DNA from 3 places in the Cytobacillus sp. FSL R7-0680 genome. Region 2 is predicted to be linked to each of the others. Evidence: a T-box and tRNA genes for the amino acid it is inferred to sense, from the RefSeq annotation. Region 2 holds a T-box; the other regions hold tRNA genes.
What was found. A T-box is a leader RNA that pairs with one kind of tRNA and senses whether it is charged. The one in region 2 lies ahead of argS (arginine--tRNA ligase), so its partner is inferred to be a tRNA-Arg.
Positions count from the first base shown of each region.

Region 1: it encodes a tRNA-Arg, which carries the amino acid that the T-box ahead of argS (arginine--tRNA ligase) is inferred to sense. The anticodon was not compared.
Region 3: it encodes a tRNA-Arg, which carries the amino acid that the T-box ahead of argS (arginine--tRNA ligase) is inferred to sense. The anticodon was not compared.

Region 1 covers NZ_JBBPAO010000001.1:2,808,900-2,814,877, reverse strand. The annotation lists gene MKY26_RS14095 (hypothetical protein) at 175-1,026, opposite strand; gene MKY26_RS14090 (NUMOD4 domain-containing protein) at 1,243-1,794, shown strand; tRNA gene MKY26_RS14085 (tRNA-Arg) at 1,957-2,028, shown strand; gene MKY26_RS14080 (hypothetical protein) at 2,470-2,937, opposite strand; gene MKY26_RS14075 (manganese catalase family protein) at 3,046-3,903, opposite strand; gene MKY26_RS14070 (YueH family protein) at 4,548-4,802, opposite strand; gene MKY26_RS14065 (hypothetical protein) at 5,003-5,455, opposite strand; gene MKY26_RS14060 (hypothetical protein) at 5,646-5,921, shown strand.
Region 2 covers NZ_JBBPAO010000001.1:3,905,517-3,911,494, forward strand. The annotation lists gene MKY26_RS19580 (YqaA family protein) at 1-189, opposite strand, end outside; gene MKY26_RS19585 (sulfite exporter TauE/SafE family protein) at 310-1,176, shown strand; gene argS (arginine--tRNA ligase) at 1,389-3,074, opposite strand; T-box leader at 3,131-3,348, opposite strand; gene MKY26_RS19595 (FtsW/RodA/SpoVE family cell cycle protein) at 3,394-4,581, opposite strand; gene mgtE (magnesium transporter) at 4,740-5,978, opposite strand, start outside.
Region 3 covers NZ_JBBPAO010000001.1:612,833-618,810, reverse strand. The annotation lists gene MKY26_RS03230 (methyl-accepting chemotaxis protein) at 1-780, opposite strand, end outside; gene MKY26_RS03225 (acyltransferase family protein) at 1,058-2,101, shown strand; tRNA gene MKY26_RS03220 (tRNA-Arg) at 2,287-2,360, shown strand; gene MKY26_RS03215 (YolD-like family protein) at 2,666-2,926, opposite strand; gene MKY26_RS03210 (hypothetical protein) at 2,929-3,147, opposite strand; gene MKY26_RS03205 (YolD-like family protein) at 3,251-3,580, shown strand; gene MKY26_RS03200 (hypothetical protein) at 3,585-3,935, shown strand; gene MKY26_RS03195 (hypothetical protein) at 3,999-4,190, shown strand; gene MKY26_RS03190 (hypothetical protein) at 4,279-4,461, shown strand; gene MKY26_RS03185 (SIR2 family protein) at 4,626-5,978, opposite strand, start outside.

The DNA of each region.
Region 1 (5,978 bases), 1.1 Mb from region 2:
CACCTGAATAAGATTAGGGAGAAGGGAAAACGCGGGGCACGTTTACGTTTCTTTTCGCTGAAAACTTAATATCAGTGTAGCACTCCCAATTAAACATTTTCTTCTGTTTTAAATAAATCGAGGAATCATTCAAATAAAAGAAAACGACAGTCGCTAATAAACGACTGGCGCTTTCTATTGTAGACTTAAATATCCGATAACTGTTTGTATAATTACAAAGCCGAGTGTGATAGTTGTCAACCAAAATAACTTTCTTTCTATTTTGTGCTGAACTTTGTTATTTTCATCTATTTGCTTTATTTTTTCGTTTGAAATAAACGCTTCATTAATTTTCCAAGTTGTTGAATCTAGCACGGCTATTTCTTCATAAAGTTTTTGTATTCTAAATTCATAGTCCTTAACTTTCAACATTCTGCTTTCTTTTGGGATAGCTTTTATTGCTGCCTGAAATTTATTATTTTTTGTAGTAATAATATAAGTAACTTGTTTATCCCAATCGGTGTGAACGTTGTTCAATTGGTATATTTTTTGGGTATTAAGGTATCTGTGGAATTGCATTTGTGATAGTTCATCGTCCAATTTTCCAAGATTATCGTTTATATTTCGTTTTTGGTCAATTGAAATTTTTGTGAGCATTTTTTCAATGAGTTCTTCCATATCAGCATTAACTAGTAAATAATCCTTAGTTATATCAATGGTTTCATCAATGGTCATTGATTTCTGAATGGGAACAAATTCTTCGTATTTTTTTGTTTCCTCTTTTATAATACCTATTTTTTTCTCTAATGCTTTGTATTTGTCCTCACACCATTTTTTCTTTTGTAATAAATAATTCCAATTTCCGTTTTCTATATTTCCTGTTTCGTTTATGTAATCTTGAATTTCTGACAATCGATAATGAGACAGTCTTGCTTTTTTCAATGGCTCAAAATAATCTTCTATTAGAATTTCCGTCTTATATTCATGCACAACAAAAATGTCTTCTTTAGAACGTCTAAACGTTCGCTTTGAATCGACACTGGCCATAATTTCACACATCCTTTTTGGAGAATATTACTTGTAATCTACATTTTATTGTATCATGTTCAGTGGTCATATATTGGGTTAATTCTGGGTCATTCTTTTGGGGGATTTTTTTTATATATGGGTGGGGGATTTTCAAAATATAGCGAAAGGTTTCCTAGAAGTCCTCTCCGATAATTTATAACATTTGCTTATTACAATTATTGGAGGCTTATCGGATTGGAAATCTGGAAGAACGTTACAGGATTTGAAGGTTTGTATCAGGTATCAAACATAGGGCGAGTCAAGAGCTTAGGGCGGTATAGAGAGCGAAAAGACGGTTTGCTTATTAAAGTTAAAGAAAAGGTATTGATGGTAAGAACTGATTCAAAGGGATATGAAAAAGTCGACTTGACTAAAGGTGGAAAGAGAAAAACAGTACTTGTACATAGGGTAGTTGCTCAAGCATTTATACCTAATTCGAATAACAAACCGCAAGTAAATCATAAAGACGGAAACAAAAAGAATAACAAAGTATCTAACCTTGAGTGGAATACCATTAGCGAAAATATTAAGCATGCGCACGAAACTGGATTAATAAATTCGTCATTGTTAAAGGGCGAAGAGAACATTAATGCCAAGCTATCAGAAATGCAAATTCGTTACATCAGGGAAAATTATATCCCAAAGGATAGAGAATTTGGCACGAGGGCATTGAGTAAACAATACGGAGTAAGTCAAAATGCTATATCAAAGATTGTAAATTATAAAACTTGGAGGGGTGTGATATAGCTTAATCTTTCGCTTGTATAAGGCATTAACTTCGTTGACAAGTATTTTACCTTCATGTACTATTATTAAAGTCGAAGGTTCGTATTTGTGGTAAATATCACGAAGTGGAAATAAGCAATACCGGCATGAATATTGATATATTAAGGTTTAATTCCATACCTTGCCCTCGTGGTGCAACGGATAGCACGTAAGATTCCGGTTCTTAAAATGGGGGTTCGATTCCCTCCGAGGGCGCTACATGTTTAAAATATAAGAAATGATGGGAGATTTTTAATTTTAGTTCGACTTTTGTCCGACGAAGTTAAAAATCTCCTATTTTATTTACCCTAATCGGAAGTTCATAAATCGATTATCCCTTAATTATTCTTAATATTCCTACATATAGATTATCGCTAATGCTTAAAAGAAGGTTAGTTTTAATATTTGAGGTGAAAAAAAGATAATTGAAGGAAAGGAAAGTTTAAGAGTCATTACAATATGTTTTCTAGAAGTCACCAATCTCAGGAGCAATTCTCAAAGTTAAAGAATGAAGTTATACATAAGCTAACTACCAGAAAAAAGATGGTCAAAAGGGAAAGAGCCCCATGGCATGTTTATCTAAATAAAATACAATCATGTAATAACTAATTATTTAAGCTACGATGAAAAAGTGTGCAATAGCCTTATACTAAATCCTTAATTTTCCATTGGTTCTACCGGTTTTTCAATGTATTTTTGGAAGCCATAATTCAAAAGAGCAAGGAAATAGTAAAGGATAAGTATTCCAGTTCGTGTGAATTTTTTGAGTTTAAAGTGCCCAATCTTTTCGAAAAGAGGAGTTAAGAGATAGGCAAAAATAACATCCATAATTAAATTAATAGTAGCATATAAGGGGAATTTGCCATAAGTAAAGTGAAACACCCATAAATTTATCGTGAAGAATGGTCCTAAAATAAATGCTAATGCATCAAATAATATAAATTTATAACCACCTTTTACTTTCCACCAATTAAATATTGGACTTAACATTTCGACAATGAGTAAAAGAAGTGAGCAAAATAATGTCACTGGTAAAAATCTTTTAAACGAATTTTTAGGTAGAAAAATAATAACGATTGCCCATAATACAATTGCATTAAATATTCTAAAAAAATTAGCAAGCATTCACTTCACCTCTATTTTCCTTTAGATTATGTGGGTGTTAACTAATTTATACAGGTTTAGTGTTTTGAACGAAATTATCGAAAACAAATAAATAGAGCCTAAAAGGCCCTAATTATCTAAATCATATAAACCTGGTGCATGTTCATTTGGCATATCCGGCATTGTTGGCACGGGAAACCCTTTAGGTGGTTCAGTCACTGAAAGGTCCCCACCATTTCTACTAGGTGTTGTTCCAGTGAATACTTCCCCAATAAGTGTATCATCTAAACGGAAATTAAATTGAGCGTTGTGAAAGCCCATATCAACATATTTCTTACATTCAGGATATTTATTCAAGTCGTAGTTAGGAACAGGGAAGACTTTTCCCCAATCAACTCCTAATGTTTCTAATGCCTTTGCAAAAGCATTTTGATGCGCATTATCTCTAACCATAAGAAAAGCTACTGTTTCTCTTAGAGTTTTATTACTGCTCATCTCATAAATTCTTGATTTTTGAAGTACACCAGTTGATTCTAAAGAAACATTATTGATTAAATTTGCTACTAAGTTACCGTGGTCATAAACCCAGGAACCATTCCAAGGGTTACCTCCTGCATCAACTGGTAAGGATGCTTTAGCACCTATAATGAAATGATGGGGATTTGCGCCATCTTGAATAACATCATCTAACGGAGCATTATCAAATGCTTGGTTACCTGGGCTAGAACCACCAGCACCATTTAAAAGTTGATTTATTGTCGATTGTACTAATTCTATATGACTAAGCTCTTCTATAAATACCCCTCTTAATAGGTCTCGATATTTTTTTGCTTTTCCTCTGAAGTTGGCACTTTGAAATGAATATTGCATCATTGTACGTATTTCTCCAAATTGTCCACCTAGCGCTTCTTGAAGCACCTTGGCTGCATGTGGATCTGGTTTATCAGGAACAATCATATTAATTAAATCTTCTTTGTAAAAATACATTAATGTATTCCTCCGTTTTTGAGTTGTAAATTCTAATAATAAATCTATTTTGTGTTAAAAAAATCGTTTTATCCATTTATCCATTTAAAAAGCGCATCTGCGGAGAAATCTTTCTTTGTGAAATTAAGGATTTAGCCCACATTTTTTAAAAAACTAACCAAAAAAAACACAAAATGTGAACAAAAAAGAAGAGTCATGCATTGACTCTTCTTTAAATGAAATTCCGATGAAACTACTCTTATTATGCGATTTTATCATGCAGAAAGGATGAGTAAAGAAAAGAACAGCGAGCGTGAGGGATGCACTCTTTGAAGAGATCATTGGTTGGCAAACCAATGTAACCATTATATTTTATGTGCAATCATTTTAATGCTGGATTAAATAATGATGTTTCATCAAAAAGGTTAAAAAATTCATTTATAAATCTATAAGAACGCTGAAGAGAAACATTACAACAAAGATATTTATGTACATGGCTGCTATAACTATGCCATAATGAATTTTTTTAAAAAGGAATAATGAAGTTGGGGCTAGTAATCCCCCGAAAATGAGCATGCCGAATATTTCATTTGAATAGAAGAAAATAATCACCTACAGACAATTTTCTACTTAGTGTATTTAATTGATAAATTTTTATACGAAGGTTAACGAAATATGTTTAATTCAGTAAGCTTGGACAGTCTATAGGCTAGCTCGTATGAATTGCCTTCATAAAGGTGAAATGAGAGTGAATCATTGAGGTATTCCACTTTTTGTTGGAATTCCTCTAAACAGCCTATTTGTGCTGACCAATGGAGATCAGGAATAGAGACAATATATTTTTCTTCTGGAGTTTTAATTATGTATACATTTGAGTGTCTTTCTCCTAATAAATGCATTTTTTCTTGAAGATATTTCATCTATTCTACACCTCAACTTCTCCATTTATTAAAAGTATTATATAAATGAAATGGAGACAAAGAAAGCAATATCTATTAGAAACACTGAAAAGGAGACTAAAGGCTCTAGGGAAAAAGTCTACAATAATGGAAATCGTTAACTTCTTCAAATGAATAAATAAAAGAAGAGCCGATGGGCTCTATAAACCTTGATTAACTTCTCATTTGTATGGATCAATATACTGCCACTTTTGAAATAAGTAAATGAGTGAAGCACAAATAATACAAGTGATAAAAATGATGATATGGATAGAATCATCCATTTTATAAATCCCGAAATATTCATAAAGGTTCATGATACCAAAAGAAAAGACTGCATCGCTAATTGTATTAATTGTTATATAAATCCAAAAGTTACCAAATGTAAAGTATAGAAATATAGTAGGTAAGACTATGTATAAGCCGTAGACAAAAGGAGTTGTATTAGTTAATGGGAAAATGGTTTGCACAACTTCAACTAGATGATATCTTTGATATAGTTGAAATACTATTGTTAAAAGCAGGGCACTTACTAATCCACCGGGAATGAAGGACTTTACCCTTTTAGTATCTAAAAAAAGGAGAAAGAACCAAGGTAGAATCAACATAGTCCACAAGAAAATATGGGTAAACATTCAACTATACCTCCAATAAGTAGATAATTATACTCTTACCGATAACACCTTAGTCTATGCATAAAAAGTCGGGAATCGCGGGAACCCTTAAATGAGTTGAGATGAGAAAAATTCTCGAATAATTTGTTCTGCAAACAATAAAAATAGGTTTCTAAATTTTATAATTAAAAATTTAAAAAGAGGTGATTGTATGAGAGAAAAATTATTAAGTATTCAACTTCCTGATAGATATGAAGAAAATTTGTTTGAATATATTCCTACACTAGATGGTGTTCCAGAGTTAATTGATTACTTAAACCTCGGATACTCCAAAAACCAATACAAAAAAATGACATCATTAGTCGCAATTGAAAGTATGAAATTCAATTTAATTGAAGCAAAAAAAGATAATGCTCTTTCAAAGGAGGAAGTGGAAAAAGGAAATAAATTGATTGTAGAAGCGATTGAAAGATATAACTCAATATAAAGCACAAAATAATCTTAATAAGATAAGTACTAGAAAACAAAAAACAATCATACAGCC
Region 2 (5,978 bases):
GATAACAGAAGCGAAAGTAGTGAGAAAAGCGTACCAATACACATGATCACTGTCTGCTAGTCCCATTGGAATCAAAAGTAAATCAGGAGGAATGGGGAAGAAAGAAGAGTCAGCGAACGAAACGAAAAAAAGTCCAAACACACCATATTCCAATAACCATTCTTTAAGTAAATGTAAAATTTCTTGCATATATGAAAACCCCTTTTTAAGATTACGTGGTTTGTCCTTTAGAAATTATATGTGCACTTTTTCTTTTCATTACTATGGGGTATGATGGTGATGGTTGTTTGATAGAAAGGTGATGGAATTGTGGAATTGATATTGTTTTTTCTACTAGGTGCCTTAATTAGTGTGTTGTCAGGTTTTTTTGGCATCGGTGGAGGGTTTATATTAACACCATTATTAATGCTCATTGGACTTGCCCCTATTGAGGCAATTGCGACAAGTTTGTTATTTACAATTGGGAGTTCATCTTCTGGGATTATCGGTCATATAAAATTAAAAAATATTAATTGGAAAGCAGGGATTATTTTAGGGGTGAGTGGGATCATTGCTACCCAAATTGCCCATCCTTTTGTTGTCTTTTTAGATGCTCATCAGTTAGATGAATGGGCGATTCCTGTTATGTATATTGTGTTGCTTTCTTTCTTTTCTGTCCAAATGTTTAAGAAGAAAAGTGCGCAGCAAGGAGTGAGCGGGTTAGTTCAACCTTCCATATTAAAAATGGTTTTAATCGGCTTGTTTGCAGGGTTTGTTTCCACTTCTTTAGGTGTAGGTGGAGGGTTTATTATTGTACCAATGTCGATTGCCTTTCTAGGTATGTTACCTAAGGAGGCGGTAGGAACGAGCTTATTTGCAGTCCTATTTATTGTTTCAGCAGGTTTCTTATCCTACGCATTCACTGTAGAAATTAATTATTTTATGGGGATATTCTTACTTGCTGGTGGGCTACTAGGTTCTCAATTCGGAGCTAGATCAACCGATGTTTTTGAAAACAAAGAAATTACTACATTACTATCATTTCTATACTTAACGACGATTTTGAGTGTGGCACTTAAGGCATTTGAACAAAATGTTTTTGGATTAATCATCGTTGTTCTTTATCTTCTCTACTTTTTCACTGTTCTAGGGAAAAGACATATTGCTCATTGGCGAGAAGAAAAAGGGTACTCTTAAACAGGGACATACAGGGTAGGCTTTGGTTTAGTGTGGATTAGAAATATGACGAAGTAAGCCTGTTTCTAGCTCTTTCCTGGTAGATTGCATTTTTTAAAAAGGCTACATATTGTAGCCGCCGGATATATAGTGGTAACTAACTGTAGACTTTTGTTTCATTCAATCATATAGCTCCCAATTGGCTAAAGAGGGAGCTGATGTACAAGGTGAAATTACATCTCCTGAGGTACCTTCATACCAAGTAAATGCAGGCCGTCAGTTAAGATGATTGTTACTGCTTTGACAAGACCGAGTCTCGAAGATAAATGTTCATCTTTATGAAGTATTTTTTCGTTAGCATAGTATTTGTTAAAGCTTTGCGCTAGACTAATTAAATATTTGGCAATGATGGACGGTGCTGATTTTTCATGGGCAAGGACGAGCTTATCTGGATAAAGGGATAAAAGTTTAGCTACTTGCCAAGCGTATTCACTAGATAGACCTTCTATTTTATAAGTCTGTTGCTGACTTTTGTTTAAAATAGATTGCGCTCTAGCTTGGGTATACTGTACATACGGACCGGTTTCCCCTTCGAATGTTAACATGTCTTCTAAAGAAAATTCTATTTGTTTCATTCGTTCGTTCTTTAAATCATGGAAAATGATTGCTCCTACACCAACAGCTTTAGCTACCTCATCTTTGTTCTTTAGATGAGGATTTTTTTGTTCAATATTCTCTGAAGCTAATTGTATGGCATCTTGTAATACTTCCTCTAATAATATGACACGACCTTTTCTTGTCGACATCTTCTTACCTTCTTGTAAATACAACCCAAATGGGATGTGATGGATATGTGTCGCCCAGGAATGCCCCATTTTAGATAATACGGCTTTGACTTGTTGGAAGTGGATGGACTGCTCTGGACCAACGATATAGAGAGCCTCATCAAATTGGTATGTTTGTTTACGATAAATGGCTGCCGTAATATCGCGTGTAGCATAAAGAGTCGCTCCATCTGATTTCTTAATTAAGCAAGGAGGTAGATTTTCATCTGATAAGGGTACGATTTCTGCTCCATCAGAGGTAGATAGCAAGTCAGATTGTTGCAGTGTATCGACAACCGCGTTCATTTGATTGTTATAAAAGGCCTCCCCATAATTAGAGTCAAAAGAGACACCGAGCAGTTGATAGGTTTTCTCGAATTCTTTTAAAGATTCGTCTCTAAACCAAGACCAAAGTTGCTTTGCCTCCGCATCATCAAGTTCAAGTTTTCTGAACCAAGCTCTTGCTTCTTCATGCAAGTGGGGATGTTCCTCAGCTTTCTCGTGAAATTTTACGTATAATTGGAGTAATTCCTTAATTGGCTCCTTTTTAATTAAAGCTTCACTTCCCCAATGCTTATAGGCGGTAATGAGTTTGCCAAATTGTGTGCCCCAGTCGCCTAAATGATTAATCTTAACTGTATCATATCCATGCTTTTCTGCTATAAGTGCAAGGGAATGACCAATGACTGTCGAACGTAGATGCCCCATTGAGAATGGTTTGGCGATATTGGGGCTAGAGTAGTCTAATACGATTGTCTTACCTTTACCGCTTCCTGATTGTCCGTAATTCTCTCCTTGATGTAGTACGGCTTGAATAATGAGTTGACTGATTGCTTTTTTATTAAAAAATATATTTACATATGGCCCAACTGCTTCAACATGATCTATCCATTCATGAGTTAGCTTTCCTGTTAAGTCTTTTGCTAATAGATTTGGGTTTTCTTTATAAATCTTTGCTAGTGCAAAACATGGGAAAGAGAGATCGCCATGTTCGGATGTTTTAGGCGTTTCTAACAAGCGACGAATCTCACCTTCACTTAAGGCGTTATCTATTGCAACTTGAATACATGAACTGATTGTCTTTTTCAAATCTATCACCTTTTTCACCTCCAAAAATATAGGAAAACATAAAAAAGCCCGTCTCTCATAATTTGAGAGACGAGCCTTAAACCCGCGGTACCACTCTAATTGTTCGTGACGAACCCCTTTACTACTTGCCTGTAACGGGGCGAACAACCGACATGACCTACTTGGATTCTGCCATGCTTCTATCGAAGTGCGCTTCAATGTGGCTTTTCTTGCAGGCTCTCACCATCCCTGCTTCGCTTTAGAATTCACCTACATCTACTCTCTTCGTCACTGAATTTCCGTTTGATTTTCCATTATTATACGCTAGATTTTTAAAAAAGCAACCTTAAGATGCACGATAATATTTAGAGCTGTCTTGGAACATATAACTCTTCTGGTGAAATCTAATGCTAAAAATAAGCCCCATAGCCATCATATTTCCGATTAAGGAGCTACCCCCATAACTAATGAAAGGAAGAGGAATACCTGTAATCGGTAATACTTGAATGGTCATCCCGATATTTTGAAATACATGGAACGTTATATAACTAATAACGCCAACGCAGACATAAGTATTAAATGGGTCATTGACTGATAAGGCAATTTTCGTTAAGTGGAAAATAAGTATAAAATATAAGCATATCACGACACTTGCACCAATAAAGCCGTATTCTTCGCCAATGACACTGAAAATAAAGTCTGTGTGAACATCGGGGATATAAACTTGTCTCTCATAAAAACCTTTACCACCCAATTCTCCCGAGCCGATAGCATGAAGAGAATTGTACAGTTGTAAGCCAGCTCCTTGTTTATGTGTATACGGATCTAACCAAGCATAAATTCGCATCAATTGGTAGTTATCCACTGATAGATACTTTAATAATGTTTCAGGAGCCCAAATAATGTAATAGATGATGGTTCCACCTACAGCTGCAACTGTTCCGTAAACAGGGAGGATAATTTTCCAAGTAATACCAGATACAAGTAGAATCCCCGTGAAAATAGCGATAATAACGAGCGCCGTACCCAAATCTTCTAAAATGATTAGTCCTAGCGGAACACAAGTAACGAGCCCAAGCTTAATAAACAGTATAAGGTCATTTTTTACCGTTTTCATGGTGTATTTTGCATAATGATCTACAATTACTTTACTTAGTGCGAGGATAAGAAATATTTTAAAGAACTCGGATGGCTGCAAAGAAGGTCCTGGTAGACCGTTGTACCAGAGCTTAGCTCCTTTTACTTCATATGCAAGGGACTCTGGTGCGATAAAAAGTCCTGCTTGAAGTATTGTGCCGATACCGAATAAGATCCAGGTCATTCGCTTTATCTGATCAGAATCAAAGTACATAATGGCGGCGATAACAATCATACCTACACTATAAAAGATTATTTGTTGTAGCACGAAGTTATCTGGATACTGTGCTGTTGTTTGCCCGCTATAAATAGCAGTGCAACTAATGATGCAGAACAAAAATAATATCAGGGCTAATGTCCAATCAAAGCGATCATTCTTTTTTTGTATACGATCCATATATAAACACCTATCTTTATTTTATACATTCAGGTAATGCTACGAACAGAAAAAAACCATTAGGGATCTTCTGCAAAGGAATATGTTTAAACGTATATATAGACGTACCGAATTGAGAAAGAGTTTCCTTATTTACAATATAAAATAAAAAAGTAATGTTAAGTTAAGTAGGAAATAAACATTGTGGCAATACCAAAATACGTAACAAGTGAGAAAATGTCATTTAATGTTGTAATAAGAGGCCCGGAAGCTATGGCTGGGTCTATCCCGAATTTGTATAATAGTAAAGGAATAGTTGCTCCCGAAAGTGTCCCGATAATTAAAGTAAGAAGTAGGGAAACTCCGACAACTAAGCCTAAATAAATATTTCCTTGCCAAAAAAATGCAATCAGTGCGATTAAAATACCACAAGTGACACCAATAATCACGCCTACCCCTAATTCCCTAAGAATCAGTTTCGTAACCACTTTTTTATTTAAATCATTGGATACAAGCCCTCGGACAACTACAGCTAATGATTGCGTACCTGTGTTACCTGTCATACCAGAAATCATGGGCATGAAAAAGGCGAGGGCTACGACTTGCGATAAAGTAGCCTCATACCCGCTTATGATACTGCCTGAAATAATGCCGATGAATAATAAAAGGATGAGCCACGGTAACCTTCGATAAGCGGCGACGAAAGCTTTCGTATCAAAGTCAATTGCCTTACCGGAAGCGGATAGTTTTTCAATATCTTCATTCGCTTCTTGGACAACAACATCCATCAAGTCATCAACAGTGGCAATACCCATTAGCACATTTTCTTCATTCACAATTGGAATAGCAAGAAAATCATATTTTAAGACCATGTTTGCAACTTCTTCTTGGTCTGTCGTCACTGCAGCTGAGATGACCCGTTCATACATAATGTCTTGGATAACCTCGAGGGGCTCTGCGATTAGTAAGTCACGGTGAGAGACAACCCCAACTAATTTTCTGTCTTGATCTATCACGTATAAATAATTAATCGTTTCAGCATATTCTGCAAAGGATTTTAACTTCTCTACTGCTTCTCGGACTGTGTAATAATCACGAATCCATACAAAACGGTTAGTCATTAAGCGCCCGGCAGTTTCTGGTGGATAGGTCATCATATTCTGAATGATGCGAGATTCACTTTGTTTCATACCGGCAAGGAGACCTTCTATTTTCTCAGCTGACATATCATGAAGTAAAAGGGCGAGGTCGTCATTGTCCATTAGATCCAAGACTTTTCCTGTTTTCTCATTTTCTAATTTATTTAAAACCTCAAGCTGCATGTCTTTATTCAATTCCTCTAGCAACTGGGCAAGGCGGTCAGCAGTCATAAATAATAAGAAGCGCTTCTTATGCTTTTCAGGCAGATGATCATAAGC
Region 3 (5,978 bases), 3.3 Mb from region 2:
AATATCACTAGCTTTTAAGTTTCCTTTTGTTATTTCCTTTGAAGCTGTCACAACCTTTGTAAGACGATAAGCTAATTGTTTATTCACGATTTTATGACTAAAAAATCCGAAAATTGCTGATAGTACTAGTGACAGTACTAAGATAACAATTGAAACGATCATCATCCAACTCGCTTGGTTAATGGCAGATTCCTGCTCTTCCTTAATAATAGATGTTAGTTCATCTAATGTATTCATTGTTTGCTCGATGTAATTATCCACCTGCAACTTCCCTAAGCGGTATTCGCGTACATGTTGTAACTTCACATTTGGTGCGATTTCATCATAAAATAATTGATTTACTTCTTTATCATATTCATTGATTTTAACAAACATTTCCTGTGCTGTTTCCGATTGGATCATTGCTTGTATTTCTTGTTGTTTATTCTTTATGTCTGTTTCTAAATCTTCATATGTATTTAAATGTTTTGGATTAGAATCAATAATATAATTCCCAATTGTCCCGCCTTTTAAGTAGAAATCTGTGCCTATATCAGCGATTTCTAGCGCTCTTTCACTTGCCTTCTCTGCTTCATTAAGTTTAAAGGTACTGTAGACAAGCATAATAAAAGACAAAATCGTTGATATAGTGAATACGCCTAAAGTAAGCCACAAAGCTACCCCATACTTTTGACCGATTTTTAACTTTCTCCATTTATCTGACTTGGACACCCGTATTAACATCGCATTTAAAAAGGGGATGCTACTTTGTTTTAAACGCCATTTTTTCAGTAATTTCAATATAATTCCTCCTTTTAAAAAAATGTATCCCTTTTAACAATAATGATTCTATTATACTAGATTCTGCTAACATTATAATCGATAAAAAGGGGATATTGAAGTAGTATTTTAACTAAAAATAGTTATATATACCTATACATTTCAATGCCATATTACCTTTACATGTCCATGTTTTGGATTTTTATCCACTCGTTCACATGTTTGAATTGATTTATTTTCTTACATAATGGGTATATAATAAGTGATGTTTTAGGGGGTCTTTAATAAAGGAGGATTTATGAGACAGCGTGATTACTTTTTTGATAACGCAAAGTTTATTCTTATTTTCTTTGTGGTATTCGGACATTTGATTCGCTCTTTTATTGAAGATAGTGAAACAATTTATACGCTTTACAAAGTGATTTATACATTTCATATGCCTGCATTTATATTAGTTTCAGGCTTTTTTGCAAAAGGGTATTATCAAAAGGGATATATTCAAAAAATAGCTAAAAAATTGATTTTGCCATACCTTATTTTCCAACTAATCTATTCGGTCTTTTATTATTTCTTACATCAAGGTGCAGCCTTTAACGTGGATCCGCTTAATCCACATTGGTCGCTATGGTTCTTAATTTCTTTATTTTTCTGGCATCTATTGTTATTGATATTTGCCAAATTCAAACCTAGTGTAGCCATTATCCTCTCTTTTGCGATTGGGCTAGCTGTAGGATATGCTGATTGGGTTACAAACTATTTGAGCTTATCTAGAACTTTTGTGTTTTTCCCATTCTTCTTACTAGGTTATTTAATGAAGAAAGAGCATTTCCAAGTTTTATTTAGACCATCGGTTCGCATCGGTGCGATTGGTATTTTTGTAGCTGTCTTTGTGTTATTCTACTTTAATCCAAACATCAACTATGAATGGTTACTTGGGTCAAAGCCATATTCCGTCGTTGATGATGCATCTATTTCGTCCATGTTAACTAGATTAGGTTTCTATTTACTCAGTTTGATGATGATGGCATGTTTCTTTGCCTTTGTGCCTAATAGACATTATTCATTTACAAAGCTAGGTAAAAACACATTATACGTTTATCTTCTTCACGGGTTTTTCGTACGAGTATTTAGAGAAAGTGAAGTGCAGGATTTCTTCAATGATGCAAGAAGTTTTCTCTTGTTAGCAGGACTCGCCTTAGTGCTTACTTTGCTATTATCAAGCAAATGGGTCACCGCAGTGACTCAGCCGCTGATTGAGTTAAGCACTGCACGGTTTAAACAACTAAAGAGACAGATTAGAACGATCTTTCGATATTATCGTAGAAAATACCGAATTGGTTAAATAGGTAAGGCAGTAGTTACATTGCTATGTAACTACTGCCTTTTATAATTTATACATCTATGGGCGCTCTTTCCCCATTATTTTAAAACCATAAAAATCATTAAAAATTTTCAAAGGCTTTATTATTGACCGTTTATTTATATAGGTATATAATTTTATATTGTCAAAAGAAAAAAACAATATATGTCCCAGTAGCTCAGCAGGATAGAGCAACAGCCTCCTAAGCTGTAGGTCGTAGGTTCGATTCCTATCTGGGACGCTAATTTTAAAAGGTCGATAACTCTTGGTATTAAAGGGTTATCGACCTTTTATTTTTGTTTTTTGGTCCTACAAAATCATATATAAATTCTTATTTGGGGTCGGTTTGGGGTCGGAATAGATTTTTTTTTGGTTTTTTCATCACTAAATCGCACCTCCAAGCTCCTTCAAAACCTTCAACAGCATCGGCATAATTTGTATAAGCGCATACCCGAGCTCTCCATTCTGAATACCAGTCCGTGCTCAAACACTTTTAATAAACGTGCAAAAATGTGTGATATACTTTTCAAACAAAAAAGCGCCCTCCTATTGAGGTGCGCTCTGTATCGATAATATATCTATAAATTTCACCTTTATCGTTTCGTAATTACTTTCAATATGTATTAATTGAGATTGACCATCAAGCTTAACGATTTTTCCTTGTATAGGATCTCTTTGCCACAACAATATTAAGACTTCAGTTTTCTCCCTATGCGCTTCAACTACGGCATTTCCCAGCTCTTCTAATTCAAATTCATCCCTTGAAGGTCTTTGTGGTTTTGATTTCTTCGGCATTTTCACTCCCATGATTAAGCTCCTCTCCTTACTTTCCTGACTGGACCAATCGATAAGACATTACTTACCTTAAAAGTGCGCTGCTGTCTCTTGGTAAAACAATATGCACGAAAGTAATCTTCGTAAACGGCCAAAATTTTAATTCTTCTCTGGCTGATATCTCCCTTGTTATCCAGATAAATCATTTCTAATTCTTCTTTATTGTTAACTCCTCTAATAAGTAAACCTTTCATCGATTAGCCCTCCCTTACCATTATTTTATACGAACTTTTGTTCGATTTCAATTGAATTCAGAACAAAAGTTCTCATATAATATTAAAAAAGGAGATGTAGTTTATGATGCGTGACCGCGGAAAAATGAAATGGCAAGGGTTCTTTATGAGCGAACATACTGAATTACTTAAGCAGATACCAGCCGAATATGAAAAAGTGAAAAAGCCAGAATTAGATGAACAAGAACTTCAAGAAATACAAATAATAACGATGGAGTCATTAAACTACACCCTTACAATCAAAATGACCATTTGGGTTGATGGGTCCACAAAAACCTTTGAGGGCATTGTCGATAAAATCGATCATATTAATATGAACATTCACTTGGAAACGAACGATTTAAAAATCTTAAAATTTCACATTGATGAAGTGATATCAGTCGAAAGGGTTTAACAACATGACTAGGATTAATGAAGTTGATCGTGATGTTCTTGAGCAAGCTATATACTTACCAATGATTATTATCATCCTTGAAAGAGATTTAAAGATCATTGAGAAGTCCCCATTTAAGATTAAACAGCCTTATATTACCTTGATGGAAAATACAATAAAGAAGGTACAGCGTGATTTGAAAGAAGTAAAAAACAAGATGAGAAAAGGGAATATGAGAGTAACCCAGATTGGACATGATGAGTCGTTTACTATGTATGAGTTTCGCTATAAAGGATATGTTGAGCAGCATAATTATTTTAATCCAAGAATTAGGAATAAGTGTGAGGAATTTTTAAACTTTTACCTGAGCAAATAACGGGACTTTTTTACCTATTTTTTGTTAATATAATTACATATTATAGGAAAGAGGTATGTTTTAATGAAATATGAGCCATTGGGATTTATTGATGATGGCGTTACTTATCATATTTATGCAGATAAAAACACAGTTATAGTAACTGCCACTGCCAAAAAAGGAGAACTCGAAATTAAATGTATAGGAGTTACATTTAAAGAGACTATTGCAGAAGCTAAAAGACTTATTAGTAGAGAACTTCATTTAAAAATGTAACACCCTCTCTTAATGAGAAGGGTTATTTTTTTGTTAAGAAGCACTTTTGACCCAAAAATCGAACTAGTATATAAAAAGGAGTGATATTGTGAAGCCTAACCTTATATATAACGTAATCAAAAAGAATGGTATACAGTATTATATTTTTGCGAAATCTCATCCTGTTACTGTTGTTGGAACATCAAGCAATGGTGGGATCAAAGTTGAGGGTAATACAATAAAAGAGGCATTAAGAAATGCATTTGAAGGACTGAAAGCCCATTTGGACTGATAAAATCATGTAACAACTAAAAAAGGCCTTCAACATTAAGAAGGTCCTCCAAGAATTACCTTAAATTTTTTCTGAAGAATTATTGACTACAAGCATCAACATTTATATAATGAGCATATAATATTAAAGTAAAAGCTGGGAGACAGTGGCAATCACTCTGGTGGTTAGGCGTTGTCTCCCTTGTTTTTTAATATATCATAAAGAAGTAATAGCCTTCTTATCTCCGTACCTAATTTAATTTCCCCCTTTGATTTAAGTTCTTCCAGTTCCATAATTAAAAAGTTCCTTAATTCTCCAAGATCAAAAGATTTAATGTAATACGATAAAGTCTCATAAATTTTAGGTTTTTTATCTCGTTGACTAATAATACTCTCCACACTAGGATTAACTATTTTTAAAACAGAGGAACCAACTATTTTTTTATAGTGAAAATCAAAATTTGAGTAGTGTTTTTGTTTACTTAGCAGTTTTTCCTTCTCGGATGGATGTAATCCACTTTTTTCAATTAGTTCCTTATTAAGAATTTTATGGATAGGAAATCTTGAAGTGCCAGTTTGATTCACAGCAAAGCGCATTCGAATTTCGTTACTGATTTCATCCCTATCCGAAATATAATCAAGAGAATAGCTGATAATATCTGGTATCTGAAAAATGTATTTAGCATCTCCCAAAGCAACAGTAATATTTTTTGTTTTTAAATTTTCTTCTAACTTATCCAATTCTTCCGGGGATAATAATACCGAATTCAAAGCTCCCTTTTTCCCTCTATCTATAATTAATTTCTTTATTACATGTTGATATTTCCTTACTTCTGTAGGTGCAATACCTTGATCAATTGAGCTTACAATTTTAAATACTCGTTCGAAATTATCCGTTTTTATGACTCTTAGTTTACAACCTAAATCTTTGTCATTTATTACCTCTTCTAAAAAATTCTGTTCTCCTTCCTTTCGCTCAATTAACACTAATCTATTTTCAAGTAATTCTAGTTCCTTATCATTCAAGGACCTTGTAAAATCTTTAATTATTTTTCTTACATTTATATCTGTTAGAGAATAACCCATAAATATTATTGGGGAATTCATCATCATTGATATTATTTTTGCACTTATTAACACTGAATTCTCGTCAAATTTTGCATAGTCATCTTCCGTAATGACAATCTCATTTGGACTTTCCACTGAACCATGTAATTTATACAATTCTGCGTAACCATATGTATCTTGGAAAAAGCCTTTTTGACCTAAATATTTTGTTATCTTATGATCACTTTCACTATTATAGGAGTCCTCTATGAACTTATCATAATTTGTAGTTAATATTATTTGAGTTTTTAACAACATTTTTATAAAAGCTTTATACTCACTAGACATTACTTCCTTTAAGCTATAATTTTGAAAGCGTTTCGTTATTGCTTTTTTAAAAGGAGATATTTTGGTATTAAATGCTTCTTCAGCAGAAAAATTTTCTATAGTAACGTTACCTTTATTAAATTCTCTATTGAAGATTTTCTCTAA